Regions from separate parts of the Clostridium isatidis genome, predicted to be linked through region 1. Evidence: a T-box and tRNA genes for the amino acid it is inferred to sense, from the RefSeq annotation. Region 1 holds a T-box; the other holds one or more tRNA genes.

Evidence for each region. The T-box of region 1 lies ahead of pheS (phenylalanine--tRNA ligase subunit alpha). A T-box ahead of a tRNA ligase gene usually reads a tRNA of that ligase, here a tRNA-Phe.
Region 2: it has a tRNA-Phe gene. The T-box ahead of pheS (phenylalanine--tRNA ligase subunit alpha) is inferred to sense a tRNA for this amino acid. The anticodon was not compared.

The regions. Positions count from the first base shown of each region.
Region 1 covers NZ_CP016786.1:800,116-812,467, forward strand. Annotated here, with positions in the region: gene ytxC (putative sporulation protein YtxC) at 1-183, shown strand, start outside; gene rpmI (50S ribosomal protein L35) at 463-660, shown strand; gene rplT (50S ribosomal protein L20) at 679-1,038, shown strand; gene BEN51_RS03810 (TrkH family potassium uptake protein) at 1,137-2,477, shown strand; gene BEN51_RS03815 (potassium channel family protein) at 2,490-3,152, shown strand; gene BEN51_RS03820 (TrmH family RNA methyltransferase) at 3,167-3,949, shown strand; T-box leader at 4,037-4,256, shown strand; gene pheS (phenylalanine--tRNA ligase subunit alpha) at 4,303-5,322, shown strand; gene pheT (phenylalanine--tRNA ligase subunit beta) at 5,341-7,719, shown strand; gene BEN51_RS03835 (cell division protein ZapA) at 7,837-8,544, shown strand; gene BEN51_RS03840 (U32 family peptidase) at 8,729-11,080, shown strand; gene BEN51_RS03845 (endonuclease MutS2) at 11,098-12,352, shown strand, end outside.
Region 2 covers NZ_CP016786.1:200,792-213,143, forward strand. Annotated here, with positions in the region: rRNA gene BEN51_RS00945 (23S ribosomal RNA) at 1-1,426, shown strand, start outside; rRNA gene rrf (5S ribosomal RNA) at 1,479-1,595, shown strand; tRNA gene BEN51_RS00955 (tRNA-Phe) at 1,603-1,678, shown strand; tRNA gene BEN51_RS00960 (tRNA-Cys) at 1,684-1,757, shown strand; gene BEN51_RS00965 (S66 peptidase family protein) at 1,792-2,700, opposite strand; gene BEN51_RS00970 (magnesium transporter CorA family protein) at 2,766-3,713, opposite strand; gene BEN51_RS00975 (zinc-binding metallopeptidase family protein) at 3,845-4,996, opposite strand; gene BEN51_RS00980 (sigma factor G inhibitor Gin) at 5,104-5,316, shown strand; gene tmk (dTMP kinase) at 5,328-5,957, shown strand; gene BEN51_RS00990 (cyclic-di-AMP receptor) at 6,069-6,398, shown strand; gene BEN51_RS00995 (DNA polymerase III subunit delta') at 6,419-7,357, shown strand; gene BEN51_RS01000 (PSP1 domain-containing protein) at 7,357-8,262, shown strand; gene BEN51_RS01005 (heavy-metal-associated domain-containing protein) at 8,276-8,479, shown strand; gene BEN51_RS01010 (DUF362 domain-containing protein) at 8,567-8,737, shown strand; gene BEN51_RS01015 (MBL fold metallo-hydrolase) at 8,771-9,412, opposite strand; gene BEN51_RS01020 (CtsR family transcriptional regulator) at 9,541-9,996, shown strand; gene BEN51_RS01025 (ATP-dependent Clp protease ATP-binding subunit) at 10,045-12,352, shown strand, end outside.

The DNA.
Region 1 (12,352 bases):
TTTATGAAAGAAATTGCAGATACAGAAATTGATACAGAAGCTAAAATGGAAGATATAATAATTAGTGGATTAATCACTAACGCTCCTAGGAAAGTTAAGATATATGGAAAAGATAATTGTATGAATAAGGAATTTTTGGAAACTATAATAAATGTTTTTGAAGATAGGGTAGAGCTTGGTTAATAACTATTTAAAATAAAAATAAATAAAGGTTGACAAGTAATTTAGCTAATAATATAATACTATATGTTAAGAGGAAACAAAGTCGTTTCTCACCTTACGGCCTAGCTTAGTAAGGTTATGTATTCTGAACTTAATTTTATTAGCTAAAATTAAGAGTTTGGATATTGTGAGGACGGCAATTTGCTGTCTTTTTTTATTGTGTTTATTACGACAGCATAAAATTACTTATAAAATAGTAAGATTATTTAATATATTCATTATTGAGAGGAGGGCTTTAAAATGCCAAAAATGAAAACTCATAAAGGTGCAGCAAAAAGATTTAAGAAAACAGGTACTGGAAAATTAAAAAGAGCAAAAGCTTTTAAAAGTCATATCTTAACAAAGAAAAGTGCTAAGAGAAAGAGAAACTTAAGAAAAACTGCTTACGTTTCAACAACTCAAGAAAAAGCAATGAAGAAACTATTACCATACTTATAAAAATAGGAGGTTTGAAACATGGCAAGAGTAAAAAGAGCGGTAAATGCACGTAAAAATCATAAAAAAGTATTAAAGCTTGCAAAAGGTTATTATGGTGGAAAGAGCAGATTATTTAAAACTGCTAATGAAACAGTTATTAGAGCATTAAGAAATGCTTACGTAGGAAGAAGATTAAAGAAGAGAGATTTTAGAAGACTATGGATTGCAAGAATTAATGCTGCTTCAAGAATGAATGGATTATCTTATTCAAAATTTATAAATGGAATTAAGTTAGCTGGAATTGATATGAACAGAAAAATGTTATCTGAAATAGCTATTAATGATCCAAAGGCTTTTGCTGATTTAGTAGAAGTAGCAAAGGCTCAATTGAATAAATAAATTTAAGCGACCCAAGGGTCGCATTTTTTATATTCTAATATTGTAATTAAAATTGTAAATAATAAAATAGAAAATTTAATTTTATTTTGAGGTGTTATATGAAATTTAATAAATATAACCAAAAAAATTTAAATCTAGTTCAAATATTATCAATTGGTTTTATTTTAATTATACTTATTGGAGGATTATTATTATGGCTTCCTATATCATCTAGTCAAAATAATTATACAAATTTTATTGATGCAATTTTTACTTCTACCTCAGCAGTATGTGTAACAGGATTAACTACTTTGAATACTTCACAGCATTGGAGTGGATTTGGAAAGGTTATAATAGCATTATTAATAGAGATAGGTTCCTTAGGATTTGCATCATTTTTTGTGATTTTTTCTCAACTACTAGGTAAAAAAATAACTTTAAAAAATAAATTACTTGTTCAAGAATCAATGAATACATTTTCTGTTGAAAATATAGTAGAAGACATAAAAAGTATTTTATTATTTTCTTTTTCTTTACAGCTTTTAGGGGGAATAATTTTAGCAACACAATTAATTCCAGAATATGGAGTTAAACAAGGGCTTTTTAATAGTATTTTTCATTCTATATCAGCTTTTTGTAATTCAGGCATAGATTTATTTGAAAGCAGTCTTATAAACTATAATAAGAATATAGTTATTATTTTTGTTATCTCTTTACTAATATTCATTGGGAGCATTGGATTTCCAGTAATTTTAGAAATATTAAGAAATAAAGATAACAAAAGGCTTTCAATTCATTCAAAATTATCGCTAATAACTACATTAATTCTTATTGTAACTGGTGCATTATTGATATTATTATTTGAATATAATAATGAATTAACCTTAGGAAAAATGGAATTTGAAGAAAAAACATTAAGTTCCTTTTTTTCTTCCATATCACTAAGGACAGCAGGATTTTATAATATTAATTTAATAGATATGACAAACTCAAGTAAGTTTTTAGTTATGATTTTAATGTTTATAGGGGGATCACCAGGCTCAACTGCTGGGGGCTTAAAAACAGTTACAGTATCTATAATATTTTTAACCTTAGTATCAGTAGTAAGAGGAAGAGAAGATACTGAATGTTTTGGAAGAAGATTTACTAGAGATTTAATATATAAAGCTTTTACTATATTTTTTCTAGGAATATCGTTAGTAATTTTATCAACTATAATCTTAGTTTATGCTTATAAAGAGGTAGATTTTTTAAGTATATTTTTTGAGGTAACTGCTGCTTTAAGTACAGCTGGATCTACATTAAATTTAACTCCTGGCCTGGGAAACTTTGGGAAAATTATTATAATGATACTTATGTATATTGGTAGACTAGGACCTTTAACAGTAATATTATCTTTAAGAAAAAATGATAGAAATGAAAAATATAAATATCCAAAAGGAAAAATTTTAATAGGATAGGTGATATAATTAATGTATAGTAAACAATTTGTAGTTATTGGACTTGGAATATTCGGCTCATCTATGGCTAGAACTTTACAATCTCTTGGAAATGACGTTTTAGCAATTGATAAAAATGAAAGCTTGGTTCAGGAAATAGCAGATGAGGTAACTCAAGCAGTTGTATTAGATGCAACTGATGAAAATGCATTAAAATCTATAGGGATAAATAATTTTGATGTAGCAGTAATTACTATTGGAGAGGATATTCAGTCTAGTATTATGGTTACAATATTAGTTAAAGAATTAGGCGTTAAGTATATAATAGCTAAAGCGAAAAATGATCTGCATGGTAAAGTTTTAAGAAAAATAGGTGTAGATAGGGTGGTCCTCCCTGAAAAAGAGTTAGCAGTAAGAGTTGCTCATAATTTAGTGTCTTCAAACATATTAGACTATATAGAATTTTCTTCAGATTACACTATAATGGAAATACAAGTACCAAATAAATGGGTTGGAAAATTAATTAAAGATATAAGATTGAGAACAAAATATGGAATTAATGTTATAGCAATAAAGAGGAGTGAAAAAGTAATAATTTCACCTTTAGGGGAAGAAACTTTATTAAAAAATGATATAATTATATCAATAATTCAATCTGAGGATTTAAATAAGATAGAAAAACTAATTTCAAAATAAAGAGGTGTAAAGTATTGATTTACATAGAAAGCAAGGATAATAAGCTATATAAAACAATAAAGAAACTTAAAGAGAAAAAATATAGAATTAAAGAAGGAAAGTTTATTTTAGAAGGGTTTCGTATTATAGAAGAGGCAGTTAAAGCTAAAATAGATATAGAATATATTATTATTACTGAAGATAATTTAAGTAATTTGAAGGAAGCAGAGTATTTGAGGGACAGAAGTGAAGACAAAATCATTCTGATTTCAGAAAATTTATTTATTAGTTTATCTTCGACTGAAAATCCTCAGGGTATCTTAGCAATAGCAAAATTTAAAAATATAGAAGAAAATCTAAATGGTGATTTTTATGTAGTTTGTGATAAGGTTCAAGATCCTGGTAATTTAGGTACAATTATAAGAACAGCTCATGCTGCTGGAGTGGATGGGATTATATTAACGAAGGGAACTGTAGACATTTATAATGAAAAAACAATAAGATCTACAATGGGATCAATATTTTATATACCAATTTATTATGATGATTCTAAATTTACAATAATTAAAAAATTAAAAGATAAAGGGGTAGCATTAGTAACTACATCTTTACAGGAATCAAAAAACTTTTTTAATGAAAATTTAAAAGGTAAGGTTATGCTGGCTGTCGGTAATGAAGGTAATGGTATAAGTGAGGAACTTTTTAATCTAGCCGATAAAAAGGTTAAGATTCCTATGCCTGGAGGAGCTGAGTCACTAAATGTTGCAGTTGCATCAGCAATAATTTTATTTGAAAAAGTAAGACAAAATTTAATGTAAAAGCAATTAGTATATTTATAGTAAAAATAGAAGATTTCACTTGAAATTATAAAAGCTAAACTATATAATATATAATAAATTAAATATGTAAAAACTGTGAATGAGGAAAGTAAATATAATAACTTTTCAGGGAGAATTGGTCGTAGACTGAAAGCCGATTTATTGTATTATTATATTGAAGTTCCCTCAGGAGTTCTAGAAGTGAAATTAAAGTAGTTTCTAGCGGATTTACCGTTATTTGAATTAAGTGGATAATATAGTTTTATATTATCAATTAGGGTGGTAACACGATAACTTCGTCCCTTTGTTGTGGGCGAAGTTTTTTTATTATATAAAAATAAGGAGGAAAATTAATGCAAGAAAAACTAATGGAAATTAAGGAAAATGCATTAAAAAGCTTAGCTGAAGTAAATGATAGTTCAAGCTTAGATGAAATAAGAGTAAAATATTTAGGTAAAAAAGGAGAATTAACTACTATTTTAAGATCTATGGGCAGCTTATCGAAAGAAGAGAGGCCTATAGTTGGTAAGCTAGTAAATGAAATAAAGGCAGAATTAGAAGCTAAAATTGAGGAAGTTGCTAAAGCTATTAAAGCAAAGGAAAAAGAGGCAAAATTAGCTTCTGAAGTTATTGATATTTCACTTCCAGGAAGAAAAAAGTTAATAGGAAAAAGACATCCTTTAGAATTAACTTTAAAAGCAATGGAAGATATATTTATTTCAATGGGCTTTACAGTTGAAGAAGGACCAGAAGTTGAATTAGATTACTATAATTTCGAAGCTTTAAATATTCCTAAAAATCATCCAGCAAGAAGTGAACAAGACACATTTTATATTAATGATGATATAGTTCTTAGAACTCAAACATCTCCAGTACAAATTAGAGTTATGGAAAATCAAAAACCTCCAATTAAGATGATTGCACCAGGTAAGGTATATAGATCAGATTCTGTAGATGCGACTCATTCACCTATATTCTATCAAATGGAAGGTTTAGTTATTGATAAAGGAGTTACCTTTGCAGATTTAAAAGGGACACTAGAATTATTTGCTAAAAAGATGTTTGGTGATAGTGTTAAAACAAAATTTAGACCACATCACTTCCCATTTACTGAGCCTTCAGCTGAAATGGATGCAACATGCTTTGTTTGTGGTGGTAAGGGATGTAAGGTTTGTAAAAATAGCGGATGGATTGAGCTATTAGGTTGCGGTATGGTTCATCCAAATGTTTTAAGAAACTGCGGAATAGATCCAGAAGTTTATAGCGGTTTTGCTTTTGGATTTGGTGTTGATAGAATGGTTATGTTAAGTTACGGAATTGATGATATTAGACTTTTATATGAAAGCGATATGAGATTCTTAGATCAATTTTAATTAATAGGAGGTAGACAAATGAAAGTACCATATAATTGGCTGAAAGATTACGTTGATATAGATGTAAATCCTAAGGAATTAGGAGATAAACTAACCTTAACAGGATCACAATTAGAGGAAGTAATTACTCAAGGAGATAAAATTAAAAATGTTGTTACAGGTAAGATAGTTGAAATAAAGCAGCATCCAGATGCAGATAAATTAAAAGTCTGCCAAGTGGATATTGGAAAAGAAGAACTAATACAAATAGTTACTGCAGCAACAAATATGAAAGAAAATGATATAGTTCCTGTGGCTCTTCATAAATCAATTTTAGCAGATGGAACAGAAATAAAAAAAGGAAAATTAAGAGGTCAAGTGTCTAACGGTATGTTCTGTTCAGAAGAAGAATTAGGAATAGCAGGAGATGAACCAGTTCATGGTTTAATGATATTGCCAAAAGATGCTCCTATTGGTGTAGATATAAAGGAATATTTAGGTTTGAACAAATCTGTTTTAGACTTTGATATTACATCAAATAGACCAGATTGTTTAAGTATGATTGGTATGGCTAGGGAAGTTGCAGCAGCTTTAAGAAAATCATATAAAATGCCAAATTTAAATTACGAAGCTAAGATAAATAAAAATATAAATGATATTCTACATGTAGAAGTTAGAGATAATTTATGTAGAAGGTTTATGGCTAGAGGGGTTAAAAATGTTAAAATCGGACCATCTCCAAGCTGGATGCAAGAGAGATTAATTGATGCTGGTATTAGACCTATAAATAATATAGTTGATATTACAAATTTTGTAATGTTAGAAATTGGGGAGCCGATGCATGCTTATGATGCAAGAGAAATATCAAGCAATAAAATAGTTGTAGAAAGAGCTAAAAATAATGAAAAGTTTACTACCTTAGATGGAATAGAAAGAGAATTAGATGAAACTTTCCTTTGCATAAAGGATAATGAAACAACAATTGGATTAGCAGGATTGATGGGGGGATTAAATTCAGAAATTAAAGATGACACAACTGAAGTTATTTTTGAAGCAGCAAATTTTGATGGAACTAACATAAGAGTTAATTCTAAAAAGTTAAATCTAAGAACTGAAGCTTCTTCAAGATTTGAAAAAGATATTGATCCAAATTTAGCAGCTTTAGCCATAGACAGAGCTTGTTCATTAGTATGTGAGCTTAGCTGTGGTGAGATAATGGAAGGAACAATAGATGTTTATCCTGGCAAAAAGGAAGAAAGTTCAATAACTGTTGATTCAAAATGGATCAATAGATTTTTAGGAACTGATATTCCAAAAGAAGATATGAAATATTATCTTGATTTAATTGATTTAAAGACAACTTTAGAAGGAGATAATTTAGTTATTACAATTCCAACCTTTAGAGTTGATATTGGAATAAAAGAAGATATTGCAGAAGAAGTTGCTAGAATATACGGATATGATAAAATTCCTACTACAATAGCTAAGGTTTCTACAGGAAGAGAACCAAAATATAAAAAGGAAATATTAAAAGAAGAAGTTATAAAAGCAATGATTGCAAGCGGTATAAATCAATCAATTAGTTACTCATTTATATCACCTAAGGTTTTTGATAAGATTAATCTAGCTGCAGATAGCGAATTAAGAAATGTAGTAAAAATTAAAAATCCATTAGGGGAAGATTATTCTGTAATGAGAACGACCACAATTCATTCAATGATGGAATCTTTAGCTAGAAATTATTCTAAAAACAATGATTATGTAAGGTTGTTTGAAGTTGGTAAAGTATATATTAAAAATGAAGATGAAAGCAAGCTGCCTCAAGAAAAGACTATACTAACAATAGGAATGTACGGGGAATGTGATTTTCTTGATTTAAAGGGAGTAGTTGAAAATGTTCTAGAGACCCTTGGACTTAACAAAGTAAAATTTAAAAGGGAGTCAGAAAATTTAAGTTACCACCCTGGAAAGACTGCAAGTATTATGATTGGAAAAGAAAAGGCTGGAACTTTAGGAGAAGTCCATCCAACAGTAATAGAAAATTATGGTATAGATGAAAATTGCTATTTAGCTGAATTAGATTTAGATATACTATTTAATTATGCGAATATTACTAAGTCTTATAAGCCATTGCCAAAGTTCCCTGCTGTTACTAGGGATATGGCTTTACTTGTTGATGATGAAATATTAGTTCAAGATATTGAAGATACAATTAGAAGAGCAGGTGGTAATTTAGTAGAAAAGGTGAAATTATTTGATATCTATAAGGGTGCTCAAATTCCCGAAGGTAAGAAGAGTATAGCATATTCAATAGCATATAGGGATGATAAAAAGACCTTAACAGATAATGATGTAAATAAGGTTCATGATAAAATTTTAAGAAGTCTTGAACACAAGCTTGGTGCTATTTTAAGATAATTTTTAATTTTGATTTTTCTCTTTCTGTATCAAAAAATACATTGAAATATAATATATTAGTAATGAAATTTATGTTAAAATTAATATAATAATATTATTATTTTAATGGGGTGTGCTATGAATACAGTAACAATCAAGATAAATGGAGTTGAATATAATCTAAAGGGAAGAGAAAATGAGAATTACTTGATTAAGATTTCAAATTATGTTGATGGTAAGGTAAGAGATATTACAAATGCAAATAGAAAATTAAGCACCACAGCAGCTGCAACATTAGCTTCATTAAATATAGCAGATGAACTTTTTAAAGCTGATATAGAAATTGAAAATTTGATCAAAAAGAATAGTACATTAGAAGAAAAAAATTTAAGTTTAGAACAAAGGATAAAAGAATTAGAAGAAGAAATAGAAAAAAATAATTTTAGTCATTTAAGGATTACTGAAAGTTTAAATAAAGAACTAGAAGACTTAAAAAAGAGTAGAATAGAAGATTATGAAAAGAAAATTGATATTTTAAAAGCACAAGTAGGAAGCTTAGAAAAAGAAAAAGAAGAATTAATACAAAATAATAATATGTTTAAAGAAAAAGAAGTAGAGTTAGTAGAAGAGTTAAGTGCCTTAAATGAGAGATTTAAGATGATAGAAGAAGAGTATAAAAAGATTAATAATGAAAAAGAGGCTTTAAAAGCTCAAAATAAGGATATTAAGTTTCAATTGCAGACTTCAAAATATAAAGTTTTAGATTTAGAAAAAAAACTGATTGATTCTCAAATTGAATTAGCAAAGGCAAAAAAACTTAGTAATCCTTTAATTAAAGAAGTATAGCAGCGTGGCAGGTAAGAATATTTAATAGTAATAAAAAACAGTTTAATATTAAATTAAACTGTTTTTTATTATAATAGAATGGAAAATTTAATCTATTTATGTTATATATAATTAGTAGAAATTAATATAAAATATTTTACCAAAGAAAATTAATTAGTTAGATGTTTAATTAGGAGAAGTATTTATGAAGAAAGTAGAAATTTTAGCTCCAGCTGGGAGCATGGAAAGTCTTTATGCAGCAATAAATAAAGGTGCTGATGCAATTTATCTTGGTGGAAGTAAGTTTTCAGCCAGGGCATATGCTTCAAATTTTGATAATGATAATATGATTAAGGCTGTAGACTATGCTCATAGTTATGGCGCTAAAATTTATGTAACTTTAAATACGATTATTAAGGAAAATGAATTAAATGAAGCTGTAAGGTACGCAGGTTTTCTTTATGAAATTGGTGTAGATGCATTAATAATACAAGATTTAGGATTATTTAAAAGAATAAAAGAAGAATATCCTGACTTTGAAATTCATGCTTCAACCCAAATGACTATCCATAATGGAGAAGGAGCTTTATATTTAAAAGAAAAGGGCTTTCATAGAATAGTTTTATCTAGAGAACTTTCTTTAGAGGAAATAGAATATATTTCAAAGGTATTAAATATAGAAACAGAAATTTTTGTGCATGGAGCATTATGTATATCATATTCAGGGCAGTGTTTAATGAGTTCTATGATAGGTGGACGTAGCGGAAATAGAGGAAGATGTGCTCAGCCTTGTAGAATGGAATATATAATAAAGGGAAGTAATACTTCAGAAAAAAAAGCTTATATATTGAGTCCGAAGGATACGTGTACAATAGAAAATGTGGAAGATATTATTAATTCCGGCACTTATTCATTAAAAATAGAAGGAAGGATGAAGCGACCTGAATATGTAGCTGGTGTAGTAGATAATTATAGAAAAGCAGTAGACCAAATTTTATATAATAAAAAGTTTGATGCAGAAAAAGGAAAAAAGGAATTAATGCAACTATTTAACAGAGGAGGATTTTCTACTGCATATCTATATAAAAATCTGGGAAGTGATTTAATTAGTTTTAAACATCCAAGAAATACAGGAGTATTTTTAGGAAAGGTAAATAAAAATGGAGAAATACAGTTGCAGGAGAATATATCCTTAGGAGATGGTTTCAGGGTTAAGGATAAGGGATTTATAATTAGTAAAATTCTAATAAAAGGCAAGGAAGTAAAGGAAGCTAAGATAGGAGAAAAAGTAGAAATTTATCCTAAGTCTTATAAAAAAGGTGATGAGCTATATAAGTCCTCTGATAAAAAATTATTTGATGAATTAGAAGATTACTTAAAAGCATATGAAAAAAAAATTCCTTTAAAGGCGAAGATAAATTTTGAGCTCCTAAAGCCTATGACTATAAAAATTTCTTATAATGGATTAGATTATGAATTTATAGGAGCACTTGTTGAAAAAGCAGAAAAGAAGCCACTAGATAAAAATAGAGTTACTGAAGCTCTAGGAAAGTCTGGAGATTATCCCTTTAGAATAAATGAAGTGGAATTTGAAAACTTTGAGGAAGGTTTTGTAAGAATAAGTGATTTAAATAATTTAAGAAGGGAAGCCCTTGAAGGAATACAGAAATCAATAACAAAATCTTTTAGAAGAAAAAGAGCAATAAAGAAAGAAAAACAAGAAGAAAAGATAAAATCAGACAAGAATATAGAAATGATTTATCAATGTATAACTAAGAGGCAGTTTGAAGCCTTATTAGAAGAAGGAATAAGTGATATTGCAGTTGATTTATTTAGTCGTCATAGAGATGCTCTAAAAATTAAAGATATCATTGAATTAAAAGAAAAGGATAAGGTTAATATATATTTAAAGATACCTAATATAGTTAAAAGTGAATTTGGTAAAGTTGTAGAGCTTATTGAAAAATTAAAACCATATATAAAGGGATTAATAACTGTTAATTTAGGAATTATACATAAGTACAAGGATGAGCTTTTTATAATTGGAGATTATAAGTTGAACATTATTAATTCTCAGGCTTTAAAATTTTATCAAAGTGAAATTGATATCCCAACTCTTAGTTTAGAGTTAAATAGAAAAGAAATAAAGAATATGCTTAAATCCAATATGGGAAATGTTCAAGCGTTAATTTATGGAAAAACAGAATTAATGATAAGTGAATATTGCCCAATTGGAAGTACATTTGGAGGAAGATCTTCTTGTAGTGAATGTAATTTGGCATGTACAAGAGATGATTTTACTTTAACTGATAGGATGAATGAAAAGTTTAGAATAATGACTGATATATTTTGCAGAAGTTACATATTAAATTCTCATCCATTAAATTTAATTGAAGAAAAGGAAGAATTGGCGAGTCTGGGTGTAAATTCTTTTAGAGTAGAATTTAGAGATGAAAGTAAAAATGAAGTTAAAAATATAATTAGAATGATAAGAAATGAAATAAAAATTGACAATAACAAATATACAAAAGGACATTATAGAAGAGGAATAGAATAATATAAAAAGGAGTAGTTATGGACAATAAAACTCTTAGAGTGCTTGAATTTAATAAAATAAAAGAAATATTAAAAGACTATATAATTACAGCAAGTGCTAAAAAGCTTGTTGATGAATTAAAGCCTTATGATACAGTTTATGAAGTAAGAAAAAAGCTGCAGGAAAGTGATGAGGCTTTAGATTTACTAATTAAAAAAGGCAATCCTCCTTTTGAAGGATTGCATGATTCAGGGGAAGGTATAGAAAGAGCAAAGAAAAATGGTATTCTTTCTCCAGGTCAGTTGCTTAAAATTGGAGGAATGCTAAGGTGTGCTAGAAGATTTAAAGATTACATAAAGAGAAAAGAGGAAGAGACACCACATGTATTGTTAGAAGATCTAGCAGATATATTAACTCCGCTTAGAAAATTAGAAGAAATTATTGAAATTTCAATCGTATCTGAAGAGGAAATCAGCGATAAAGCAAGTCCAGCATTAGGAAGTATAAGAAGAAATTTAAGGGACAAGATTTCTTCTGTTAGAGATAAAATTAATTCAATAGTTAGAGCAAACTCAAAATATCTTCAGGATGCTATTTATACAATGAGAGGAGATAGGTATGTATTACCTGTAAGAGCAGAATATAAAGGAGCAGTACAGGGGCTTATTCATGATCAAAGCTCTACTGGTGCTACTTTATATATTGAACCAATAAGCTTAGTTAATTTAAATAATGAAATAAAGGAATTAAAATTAAAAGAAAAAGCAGAAATAGAAAAAATATTAAGTGAATTATCAAATAAGATTTATGAAAATATTGATTTAGTAGAAAGTAATTATAAAATATTAACTGAGTTAGATTTTATTTTTGGAAAAGCTAAATATGCTTCAAGTATTAATGGAATGTGTCCTATAGTTAATGAAGATAATAGTTTTGATATTATTCAAGGACGTCATCCTTTAATAGATCCTAAAGTTGTCGTTCCATCAGATATATATTTAGGCAAAGAATTTACTACCTTAATGATTACTGGACCGAATACAGGAGGTAAAACAGTAACATTAAAAACTGTAGGACTTCTTCATTTAATGGCACTAAGTGGATTATTAATTCCAACAAAGGATAATTCAAGTGTTGGATTCTTTAGAAATATATTTGCAGATATTGGAGATGAGCAAAGTATTGAACAATCCTTATCTACCTTTTCATCTCATATGACTAATATAGTTAAAATATTAGAAAAAGCTGATAGTAATTCTCTTGTATTATTTGATGAATTAGGGTCAGGAACAG
Region 2 (12,352 bases), 600 kb from region 1:
GTGCTAGCCGTTGGTCGTGCTAGTCTAAGCATTTAGGGAGTCAGGATAGGCAAATCCGTTCTGACAATCCTGAGGTGTGATGGGGAAGGTCATTATGACCGAAGTATCTGATTCCATGCTTCCAAGAAAAGCATCTAGAGAGAGAAGTAGTGCCCGTACCGCAAACCGACACAGGTAGATGAGGAGAGAATCCTAAGGCCATCGGAAGAATTGCAGTTAAGGAACTAGGCAAATTGACCCCGTAAGTTCGCGAGAAGGGGTGCCTGCGAGAGCAGGCCGCAGAGAATAGGCCCAAGCAACTGTTTAGCAAAAACACAGGTCTCTGCTAAAGCGTAAGCTGATGTATAGGGGCTGACGCCTGCCCGGTGCTGGAAGGTTAAGGGGAACACTTAGCGCAAGCGAAGGTGTGAACTTAAGCCCCAGTAAACGGCGGCCGTAACTATAACGGTCCTAAGGTAGCGAAATTCCTTGTCAGGTAAGTTCTGACCCGCACGAATGGCGTAATGACTTGGGCACTGTCTCAACTGCAAATCCGGCGAAGTTGTAGTGCGAGTGAAGATGCTCGCTACCCGCGATTGGACGGAAAGACCCCGTAGAGCTTTACTGTAGCTTAGCATTGAGTTTCGATATTGTCTGTACAGGATAGGTGGGAGACTGGGAAACTGGGGCGTCAGCCTCAGTGGAGTCGTCCTTGGGATACCACCCTGATAGTATTGGGATTCTAACTGGACGCCATGAAGCTGGTGACAGGACATTGTTAGGTGGGCAGTTTGACTGGGGCGGTCGCCTCCTAAAAAGTAACGGAGGCGCCCAAAGGTTCCCTCAGAACGGTCGGAAATCGTTCGTAGAGTGTAAAGGCAGAAGGGAGCCTGACTGCGACACCCACAAGTGGAGCAGGGACGAAAGTCGGGCTTAGTGATCCGGTGGTACCTCGTGGGAGGGCCATCGCTCAACGGATAAAAGCTACCTCGGGGATAACAGGCTGATCTCCCCCAAGAGTCCACATCGACGGGGAGGTTTGGCACCTCGATGTCGGCTCGTCGCATCCTGGGGCTGAAGTAGGTCCCAAGGGTTGGGCTGTTCGCCCATTAAAGCGGCACGCGAGCTGGGTTCAGAACGTCGTGAGACAGTTCGGTCCCTATCCGTCGCGGGCGTAGGAAATTTGAGAGGAGCTGTCCTTAGTACGAGAGGACCGGGATGGACTGACCTCTGGTGTACCAGTTGTTCTGCCAAGAGCATAGCTGGGTAGCTAAGTCGGGAAGGGATAAACGCTGAAAGCATCTAAGCGTGAAGCCCCCCTCAAGATGAGATTTCCCATAGCATAAGCTAGTAAGACCCCTTGAAGAACACAAGGTTGATAGGTTAGAGGTGTAAGTATGGTAACATATTTAGCTGACTAATACTAATAGGTCGAGGGCTTGACCAAAATAATAATGGCTATATTCATGTGCAATTTTCAGAGAACAATTTCTCTGAAATCTGGTGACAATGGCGTAGAGGAAACACTCCTTCCCATTCCGAACAGGACAGTTAAGCTCTACAGCGTCGATGGTACTGCAGGGGAAGCCCTGTGGGAGAGTAGAACGTTGCCAGGTTATATATGCCTCGATAGCTCAGTCGGTAGAGCAGAGGACTGAAAATCCTCGTGTCACTGGTTCGATTCCAGTTCGAGGCACCATTTATGGCGCTATAGCCAAGTGGTAAGGCAGAGGTCTGCAAAACCTTTATCCCCGGTTCAAATCCGGGTGGCGCCTCCAAAAAAATCCTACAAGTTTTCTTGTAGGATTTTTTTTATTCTTGAATTAATAAATATTTTTTTGAATCATATCTGAATTTAACTCCAATAGGCATGGTAATATTAGGATAATCGTGACCGAAAGGGAAATATTTTATTATAGGTATATTAAGAGGTAGTAATTTTTCTTCGATAATTTCTTCAATTGTAAGAGTATTTTTAGTACTAGTACAATCTGTAAAATGACCAAGAATTATAGCTTGTAGCTTATCAAGTTTTCTGCTGCATATAAGTTGAGATAACATTCTATCAATAACATAGGGACTTTCGTTAACTTCTTCTATTAATAGTATATTATTTTTAAATTTTATTTCATAAGGAGTTCCTATTGTAGAGCAAATAATAGATAAGTTACCGCCTACTAACCTTCCTTTGAAATCTCTTGAGTTATAAACTTTTAAATTATTATTACAAATACTTTTTAAATTGTAGGTTATTTTATTGTTGATGTTTTCTAATATATTTGTAAAGTAATGCTCTGTTATAGGATCATCAAAATCTGAATTAATCATTGGTCCATGAAAAGTTGGAAATTTACATTTTTTATTTATATAGTTTAGTAGTAAGGTAATATCACTATAACCACAAAAGATTTTAGGGTTTTTTTTGATGGTATTTAGGTCTAAATAATTAGCTATTCTAATAGATCCATATCCACCCCTATAACAAATAATAGCATCTACTTCTTTGTCAGCAAACATTCTATTAATATCATCTGCTCTTTCTTTATCAGTACCTGCTAGATATCCATAAGAATTGAATATGTTTTTTCCTAATTTTATTTTATAGCCAAGTTTTTTAAATAGAGTAATATTTTTATTTGCTTTTTCAATATCATCTGTAGAGGCTGGAGCTATAATTCCAATAGTCGAACTTTCTTTATTAATAGATTTTAGCTTAATCAAGGTTTCACCTACTTATATTATTTTATAATATTATATATTATAAAATAAAAAGGATATGTTCCTTTTTATGAGAACATATCCTTTTTGTAAAGAAGATAAGCTGTACCAATAGTTAAAAATAGTATTATGACACTAATTATCTCAAAGCCATAAGGATGATTTATTAGAGGCATTTTGTCAAAGTTCATACCAAATATTCCACCAAATATTTCTGGTATAGCCATTAATATAGTAACAGAGGCTAGAACCTTCATCACTATATTTAAATTATTAGATATAACAGAAGCAAAGAAATCCATTGTACTAGCTAATATATTGCTATATATCTCTGTCATTTCAATAGCTTGTTTATTTTCTATAATAACATCTTCCAAGACATCTTTATCTTCTTCATACTTTTGCATAATATCGAGTTTTAACATTTTTTCCAAAGTTATTTCATTAGCTTTTAGTGAAGTAGAAAAGTAAACTAAAGATTTTTCTAATGAATGTAATTGAATAAGCTCCCTGTTTTTCATTGATTTATGGAGACGCTTCTCTATCATTAAGCTTTTTTTATCTATTTGTCTTAAATAAAGTAAGTAATTTGATGCAATCTTACTTAATATTTGAAGAATAAATCTAGATTTTTTAAAGGTAAAAAAGGATTTAACTTTTCCGTTAATAAAATCTGATAATATTCTGCTGTTTTTTAAACAAACTGTTATTATTTGCTTGTCAGTATGTATTATTGCTAGAGGATAGGTATCATAGGTAAGTGAATTTTCCTCCATTTCAGTAAAGGGAATATCAACTACAACTAATAAGCAATTATCTTCTATATCTATACGAGAGGTTTCTTCGTCATCTAAAGGTGCTTTTAAAAATTCTAAAGGAACATTAGTCTTTTTAGAAATTAATATTAATTCTTCATCAGATGGAGCAACAATATTAATCCAGCAGCCATTCTCTATATTTTTTAATGTTTTTAAGGTTGGATTTTCCTCGCTTACACTTTTATAAATTTGAATCATATTTGACCTCCATATATGAATTACTCCTTTAATTATACTATAATATAAAATATTAAATAAGGGAAATGATTAATTTAATAATTATAATAAACAGTAAGGGGAAATATAAAAGTAGGCTCTAGTTTAAGAGCCTACTTATTGTAAAATTCATTTTTTACTTCTGCTAATAAATTTTCATTAACTATAATATCATATCCAGTAAAGGCAAGAGATAGAGCAGCTTTCATAGCTTCATTAAAGCCATGTTCAGAAATTGTAGCCTTTGCAAATTCTTTTGTTCCATATTTAATTGATTCATCTTTTATTATTGAGAAATATGGATGAATTGTAGGAACTTTTTTACTTACAATTCCAAGACTTAAACCTGATTTAATATCTCTAGGTGCTTGAATATTTATTATTCCATTTTCTTTAAGATTATGGCTAAACAACCTATTTAATGTTCTATTTGTACGTAATTCTTCGCTTTCTGGTTCGTATAATGATATAGAATATTGAATTCTAATCAGTTTTGATACATATATTACTATTTCTCTAATTTTATTTTCTACTACCCGTACTACATCCATTTCTTTTCCCCTAATATAAAATTTTGCTTCAGCTTCTGGAGGAACTAAAAGCGGGGTGTATCCTCCTTTAGATAATATTGAGTTTATTTCAATATCTTTGGGAAATCCTTTTTGTAAAGAATTTAGTATGTTAAAGGTTAATAAAATTCCGTCTAGAGAGTTATAATCTTCTTTATTTAAAAAACTAAATCCATTACTGCTTAAGAATTTAACTTGCATAGGAACTATTGCTGAAGAACTGCCGCTTTCAGAAGTAATTACATCTGGGTGCGATACTAAAACAGCATCTATATCATCAAAAACTCCTTGTTTTGTCATTATAGACTTTGTTCCACCTAAATATTCTCCTGGGCATCCAATTATTATTACAGAGCCATTAATTTTATGTATAATTTCTCCTAAAACAATAGCGGCAGCAATGGAGGTGGCGGTTAGGAGATTATGACCTGTTAAGTGACCTTCATTTAATACTGCATCATATTCACATAAAAAGCATATTTTTGGATGTCCATTTCCCTTAGAAGCAAAAAAGGATGTATTTAAATCTAAGAAGTTTTTTTCTATTTTAAAATTATGTTTACTTAAAAATTCACATATATAATTGCTGCTATTTACTTCTTTATAGCTGGCTTCCGGATTATTAAATAAAAATTCATTTAATGATTTAATATCTGTTTTAGATTTTTCTAAAGCAGAAATCATACAATTTTTCATATTACACTCCTCCTAACTTTCCATATATTTATTTTTCTTTAAATGATTATAAATATACCTAAGTGTCGAGAATAATAATAAATTTATGATTAGGAAGGGATTATAATATGGATTTATTAATTAAGGGAATAGATAATAACGAAAATAAATGTATAATTTGTGGAAAGGAAATATATAGTGATATAATTATTAATAAAAGTTTAGTATGTAATTCATGTTATGATAATATTTCTCTATTAAATGTAGATGATTTTGAATATAATTATTATAAAAATAAAATAAAAGTGTGGTTAAAAAGAAAATATAAAATAAACATATGAGGGAGATATAAATGAAAAAAGGAAAGTTTATAGCCTTTGAAGGTGGAGAAGGCTCAGGGAAAAGTACAATATTAGAGATGATTTATAATTATTTTATTGAAAATAATGTAGAGTGTATAAAAACAAGGGAACCTGGTGGAATTAAAATTTCAGAGGATATTAGAAAAATAATTCTTGATAAAAATAATACTCAAATGGATGCTAAAACAGAAGCTCTTTTATATGCAGCAGCAAGAAGACAGCATCTAGTAGAAAAAGTTATTAAAGAATTAGAGCAAGGAAAAATAGTTCTTTGTGATAGATTTGTTTACTCTTCATTGGTTTATCAAGGTTATGCTAGAGGATTGGGCATAGAAGAAATATATAATATTAATAAGTTTGCAATAGATGAGTACATGCCTGATTTAAATATTTTTTTTGATGTAAGTCCTGAGGTGGGACTAGCAAGAATAAATAAAAACAAAGATAGAGAAGTAAATAGACTGGATTTAGAAAAGATGGATTTTCATTATAAGGTGAGAGAAGGCTATATTAAACTATGTGAAGCAAATAAAGAAACTTTTATAAAAATTGATGCAGAAAAATCAATTGATGAAGTTTTTGAAAGTGTAAAAAGTAAAATAATTAAATTTATAAAATAAGATAGCATATTCAGGAAGTTTTTGCTGGCAATTAGATTATAAATTTTTGCTTAATTTATAATCTAATTATGATAAAATATAGATGATAGTATTATTTATGGAGGGTTATATATGAAATTAGTAATAGCCATAGTTCAAGATGATGATTCAGCAGAATTAATTGATTCTGTAACAGAAGCAGGTTTTAGGGTTACAAAACTAGCTACTACTGGGGGATTTTTAAAAGCTGGTAATACAACTTTAATTATTGGAGTTGAAGAAGAAAAGGTAAACTATGTTATTAGTTTGATAGAAGATACATGCAAAAAACGCAAGCAGATAATAAATACTACAACACCTATTACTGGTAATGTGGATATCTTTATGTCTTATCCTATAGAAGTTGAAGTAGGTGGAGCAACTATATTTGTTTTAGATGTAGATCAATTTATTAGGGTATAAATAAATTATTGGAGGATATCATGGGGGAATTTATTGGACATAGCAGAATATTAAATAATTTAAATTTAAGAATCAGCAGTGGAGAAATCTCCCATGCCCACATAATAGTTGGAGAAGACGGAATTGGAAAGAGCCCTTTAGCTATTATAACAGCTAAAAATATATTAGGGCTTAGGAATAATAGGGAATCTGTAGATATTATAAATTATAGATTAAAAAAAGCTTCTTTTGGGGTTGATGAAGCTAGGGAAATTATAAATGAGATTAATAAAAAGCCCTATGAGGGAGATAAGAAGATAATTATAATTCATGATGGAAATAAATTAACCGTTCAAGCTCAAAATGCTCTTTTAAAAACTATAGAGGAGCCTCCTAAGGGTGTTTATATTATTTTATTATGTGAGAGTTTAGAGCTGATTCTAGATACAATAAAATCTAGATGTGAAATACATAAGCTAACTCCTTTATCAAATGAAGAAGTGAATTTATATCTAAAAAATATAGGCATTTCTGAATATAAAGAAGAAGAAGTAAGCGCAGCTATTTCATATGCAGAAGGAATACCTGGAAAAGCTGAAGCTTTTTTAAAGGATTCATCATTAAAGAATTTACGGGATATATTGATTGATTTATTATATAAAATTGTAAAAGGTGATATTAGTAATTTATTAGAATTTGAAGATAAATTTTCATCATATAAAGAGAAAAAAGAAGAGATATTAAATATTTTATCATCCTTTGTAAGAGACATAATGGTTTTCAAAGAAATAAATAATGAAAAGGGAATAATAAACAAAGATAAAATAAATGATATTAAGCAATTAGCTATTGAAATGTCCTATAAGAAACTTACTAAGATTATTGATAAAATAGGAGAGTGTAGATACAATCTGTTAAAAAACTCTAATTTTTTATTAACCGTTAGAGTTATGCTTATAGGTTTTATGGAGGTTAAATAATGATAGAAGTTGTAGGTGTAAGATTTAAGAAGGCAGGTAAAATATATTATTTCGATCCAAATAATTTAGAAATAAATGCTGGGGATTTTGTCATAGTAGAAACTGCAAGAGGAATAGAATTTGGAGAATGTGTTATTGGAATTAAGGAAATACCTGAATCTGATATTGTAGCACCTTTAAAAAGCGTAATAAGAGTTGCAGAAAAAGAAGATATTAAAAAACATAAAGAAAATAAAGTTAAAGAAAAAGATGCTCTAGAAATTTGTTTAAAGAAAGTAGAAGAGCATGGATTAAATATGAAACTAATTGATGTAGAATATACATTTGATAATAATAAAGTAATATTTTATTTTACAGCAGATGGAAGAGTAGATTTTAGGGAATTAGTAAAGGATTTAGCTACTATCTTTAAAACTAGAATAGAGCTTAGACAAATTGGTGTAAGAGATGAGGCTAAGATGTTAGGCGGATTAGGAGCTTGTGGAAGAACTCTTTGCTGCTCAACATTTTTAGGAGATTTTGCATCGGTTTCTATAAAAATGGCTAAGGAACAAAATCTTTCATTAAATCCAACAAAAATATCTGGAATATGTGGAAGATTAATGTGCTGCTTAAATTATGAGCAAAGTACATATGAAGATATAAGACAAAGATTACCTAAAGTGGGGTCTATTGTGAGGATAGATGATATAGAGGGGGAAGTTGTATCTAATAGTACAGTAAAAGAAAGTGTAAAAGTAAAATATAAAAGGATAGACGAAGAAATAATAGAAGAATTTAAAATAGATAATATTGAATTAGTAGAAGGAAGTTATGAAGATGCTGTTGATGATACAGAAATAAAATTAGAAGTTGAGTCACCAGAAGATAAAAATTTACTTAAGGATCTTATAGAGGAAAATTAGGGGGAGAATAGATATGAAGTCCTTTTTAAAGGTTCCTAATATGAAAGATAATAAAGATGTTGCTATTATTAGAGAAGCAATAGCTAAAAATATTGGTGTAATAGCCTGTGAAATATTACTATCTAAAAAAGAAGTTACTATATTCTATGATGAATCTAGTATAACCTTAGATGATTTAATTTCTTCAATAGAAGATATGGGATATACGGTAATTTAAATTAAATATAAAACTTAACACTTTAAAATTTATAATCCCTATGTTAGAATAGTAATGAAATATTCTTATTTGTAGGAGGTGCTTTATATGGCATATAGAATAGAAGATTCATGCATAAGCTGTGGTGCATGCGCTGCAGAATGCCCTGTTGAAGCTATAACTCAAGGAGATACTCAATTCATCATTGATGAAGATACTTGCATAGATTGTGGAAACTGTGCAAATGTTTGTCCAGTAGGAGCTCCAGTAGAAGCTTAATTTAAATAAAGAACCGCTAGTAATAGCGGTTCTTTATTTTTGTTTTGATAACACTATTATAGTGCATGGTTCATCAAATAATAGCTCATCAGTATGTATTATATCTTTTTCTATTAAAGGAGTATTTTTCATTGATGATAGAAACTTATGAGGTCCATCAAGAAAAAAATAATCTGAAGAACTTTTATAAGCCATTGGAATTACATATTTAGGATTAATATTCTTTGCTAGTTTAGCTGCTTGTAAACCATCTAAACAAAAGTGCCCGCCAATAGGAATAAATAAAAAATCACAGCCATATATTTTAGACAATAAATCAGCATCTAAACAATGGCCTAATGAACCCAAATGACACACTTTATAATCATCAATATTAAAGTAATATATAATATTTTCTCCTCTTTTATACCCATTTAGGTCATCTCTATAACTTTTATAGCCTTCAATTGTTATAAATTCATTAGTAAAGTTACAGGGAGAAGTTATAACAGTAGAATTATTATTTATAAAGTCATTAATAATTTCATTATTATGTAAATGACTAAAAGTAATTATATCTGGATTAAAATCATACTTTTCTATTAAAGGGTGAATTTGTATAGGATCTAAAAGAATTTTCTTGCCCAGAGAAGTTTTTATTAAGAAACTTGTGTTACCTATCCACTTAATCTCCATATTTTTATCACCTCAATTATAGTTTTGACAAAAGTTGATAGAATTAACAAATAGACAATTAAAAAATAATAATATATAATAAAAGTCAAAGAAGGTCAATAAAAATTTTAGTTTAAGAAGGTGAGAAAATGGCAAGAATTTCTGATGTAATAGAAAATTTTATAAAAGATATGATAAGTGAAGAGGAAAAAAGTATAGTTTCTATTCGTAGAAACGAATTAGCAGATAAATTTTCCTGTGCACCATCTCAAATTAATTATGTTTTATCAACAAGATTTACTTATGAGAAAGGATATGTTATAGAAAGTAAAAGAGGTGGTGGTGGATGCATTGTTATAAAGAGAATTAATTATCATGACAATAGAGAAAAATTAAAGTTAATAGGTGATTCAATTGGGAATAGCATCACCTATAATGGAGCTTTATCTATATTAAATCATTTAAAGGAAATAAATTTAATTACCAAAAGAGAATATGAAATAATGAAAATAACTTTAAATGATAGAACAATAGCATCCTCTGATTACAAGAATGAACTTAGAGCTGATATTCTTAAGGGAATGTTAGCTATTATCTTATCATAATTTATAAAATTTAATAGTGTAATAAAATAATGTGGATTGGAGGTATATATGGTTTTTGGGAATTTTACAGAGAGGTCTCAGCAGGTTTTAGTAGAAGCTCAAAGGGAATCACAATATTTTAAACATGGTTATATAGGAACAGAGCATATTCTTTTAGGGATATTAAAGGAAGGCGGATATGCAAAGGAAGTTCTTTATAATAATAAAATAACAATTGATGATGTTAGAAGGGTAATAGAAGATTATTTGGGATTTGGAGATATTGATATTTCTATTGGAGAGATGTTATTAAATCCCAAAACAAAAAAAGTTCTTGATGATAGCTTAATTAAAGCAAAAGCCTTTAATCACAACAATGTAAAACCAGAACATATTTTATTATCATTATTAGATGATAAAGAGGGAGTAGCTTATTATATTTTAGAAACTTTAAAGTTTAATTTTAACTTAGCAAAAAATAAATTGCAAACCTATCTTTATGAAAACAAATTAGGAGAAGCTAATATTGAAAATAAAGCTAAGAAAAAAAATTCTAAATTAGCAATGCTTAATCAATATGGGGTAAATCTTACTGAACTTGCAAGAGAAGGGAAACTTGATCCTGTAATTGGAAGAGAAAAAGAAAATCAAAGAATATTAGAAATATTATGCAGGAGAATAAAAAATAATCCTTGTCTTATTGGTGAACCGGGAGTAGGAAAAACAGCTGTTGTTGAAGGTCTAGCTCAAAGAATAGTTAATAATAATGTTCCTGATATTTTAATAGATAAGGAAATAATATCTTTAGACCTAACCTCTATGATTGCTGGAGCAAAATATAGAGGAGAATTTGAGGAAAGATTAAAACGAGTAATGGAAGAAATTAAAATGTCTCAAGATATTATAATTTTTATAGATGAAATACACACAATAGTAGGTGCTGGAGCAGCAGAAGGAGCCATAGACGCTTCTAATATTTTAAAGCCGGCTCTAGCAAGAGGTGAAATAAAATGTATTGGAGCCACTACTATAGATGAATATAGAAAGTATATAGAAAAAGATCCTGCCTTAGAGAGACGATTTCAGCAAGTAAGGATTGATGAACCAACAAAAAAAGATACACTTCTAATTCTTAAGGGTATAAGAGAGAAATATGAAATACACCATAATGTAAAGATAGAAGATGAAGCTTTAGAAGCTGCTGTAGAATTAGCAGATAGATATATTACAGATAGATACTTGCCAGATAAAGCAATTGATTTAATAGATGAAGCTTCAGCAAAAGTAAGAATAGAGAACTTAAATAATTCTGCAGATATTAAAAATATAGAAGATATAAAATTCGAAATAGAAAATATAGTTAAGGAAAAGGAAAATTCAATAATAAATCAAGATTTTGAAAAAGCAGCTTATTTAAGGGATAAAGAGCAGGAGTTAAGAGAGAGATTAAATAATTATAGAGTTAATTCAAATAATGAAATAAATTGTAATTATATAGTCAATAGAGAAAAAATAGCTAAGGTTGTATCTGCCTGGACAAAGGTTCCATTAGAAAAACTTACAGAGAAGGAATCTGAGAAGTTATTACGTCTAGAAGAAACTTTACAAAAAAGAGTAATAGGCCAAAAGGAAGCTATTTTAGCAGTTTCTAGAGCTATAAGAAGGGCAAGGGTTGGTTTAAAAGATCCTAACAGACCTATAGGAACATTTATATTCTGCGGACCAACAGGTGTTGGAAAAACTGAGTTATGTAATGCCTTAGCTGAAGCTATGTTTGGAAATAAAAGAAATTTAATAAGAATAGATATGTCTGAATATATGGAAAAACATTCTGTTTCAAGGCTTATTGGGGCTCCTCCAGGCTACGTTGGATATAATGAAGGGGGGCAGCTAACAGAAGCTGTAAGGAGAAATCCATACTCAGTAATATTACTTGATGAAATTGAAAAGGCCCATGAAGATATATATAATATATTGCTTCAGATAATGGAAGATGGACGATTAACAGATAATATGGGAAGAAATATCAACTTTAGAAATTCAATAATAATAATGACATCTAATATTGGAGCCCATAATATTAAGAAGCAAAGTTCTGTTGGTTTTTTAATTAGTAATGACTTAGAAAAAGATGAATATGAAAAAATGAAAAGAAATATTATGGAAGAAGTTAAAAAGAAATTTAAGCCAGAATTTCTAAATAGAGTTGATGATATAATAGTATTTCATAAGCTAAAAGAAAATGACATATTAAAAATAGTTAATTTAATGCTAAACAATACAATAAGTAAGCTTAAAGAGAGAGAAATAACCTTGAGTTTAGACGAGGAAAGTAAAAGGTTCTTAGTAAGTAAAGGTGTCGATACAACTTATGGGG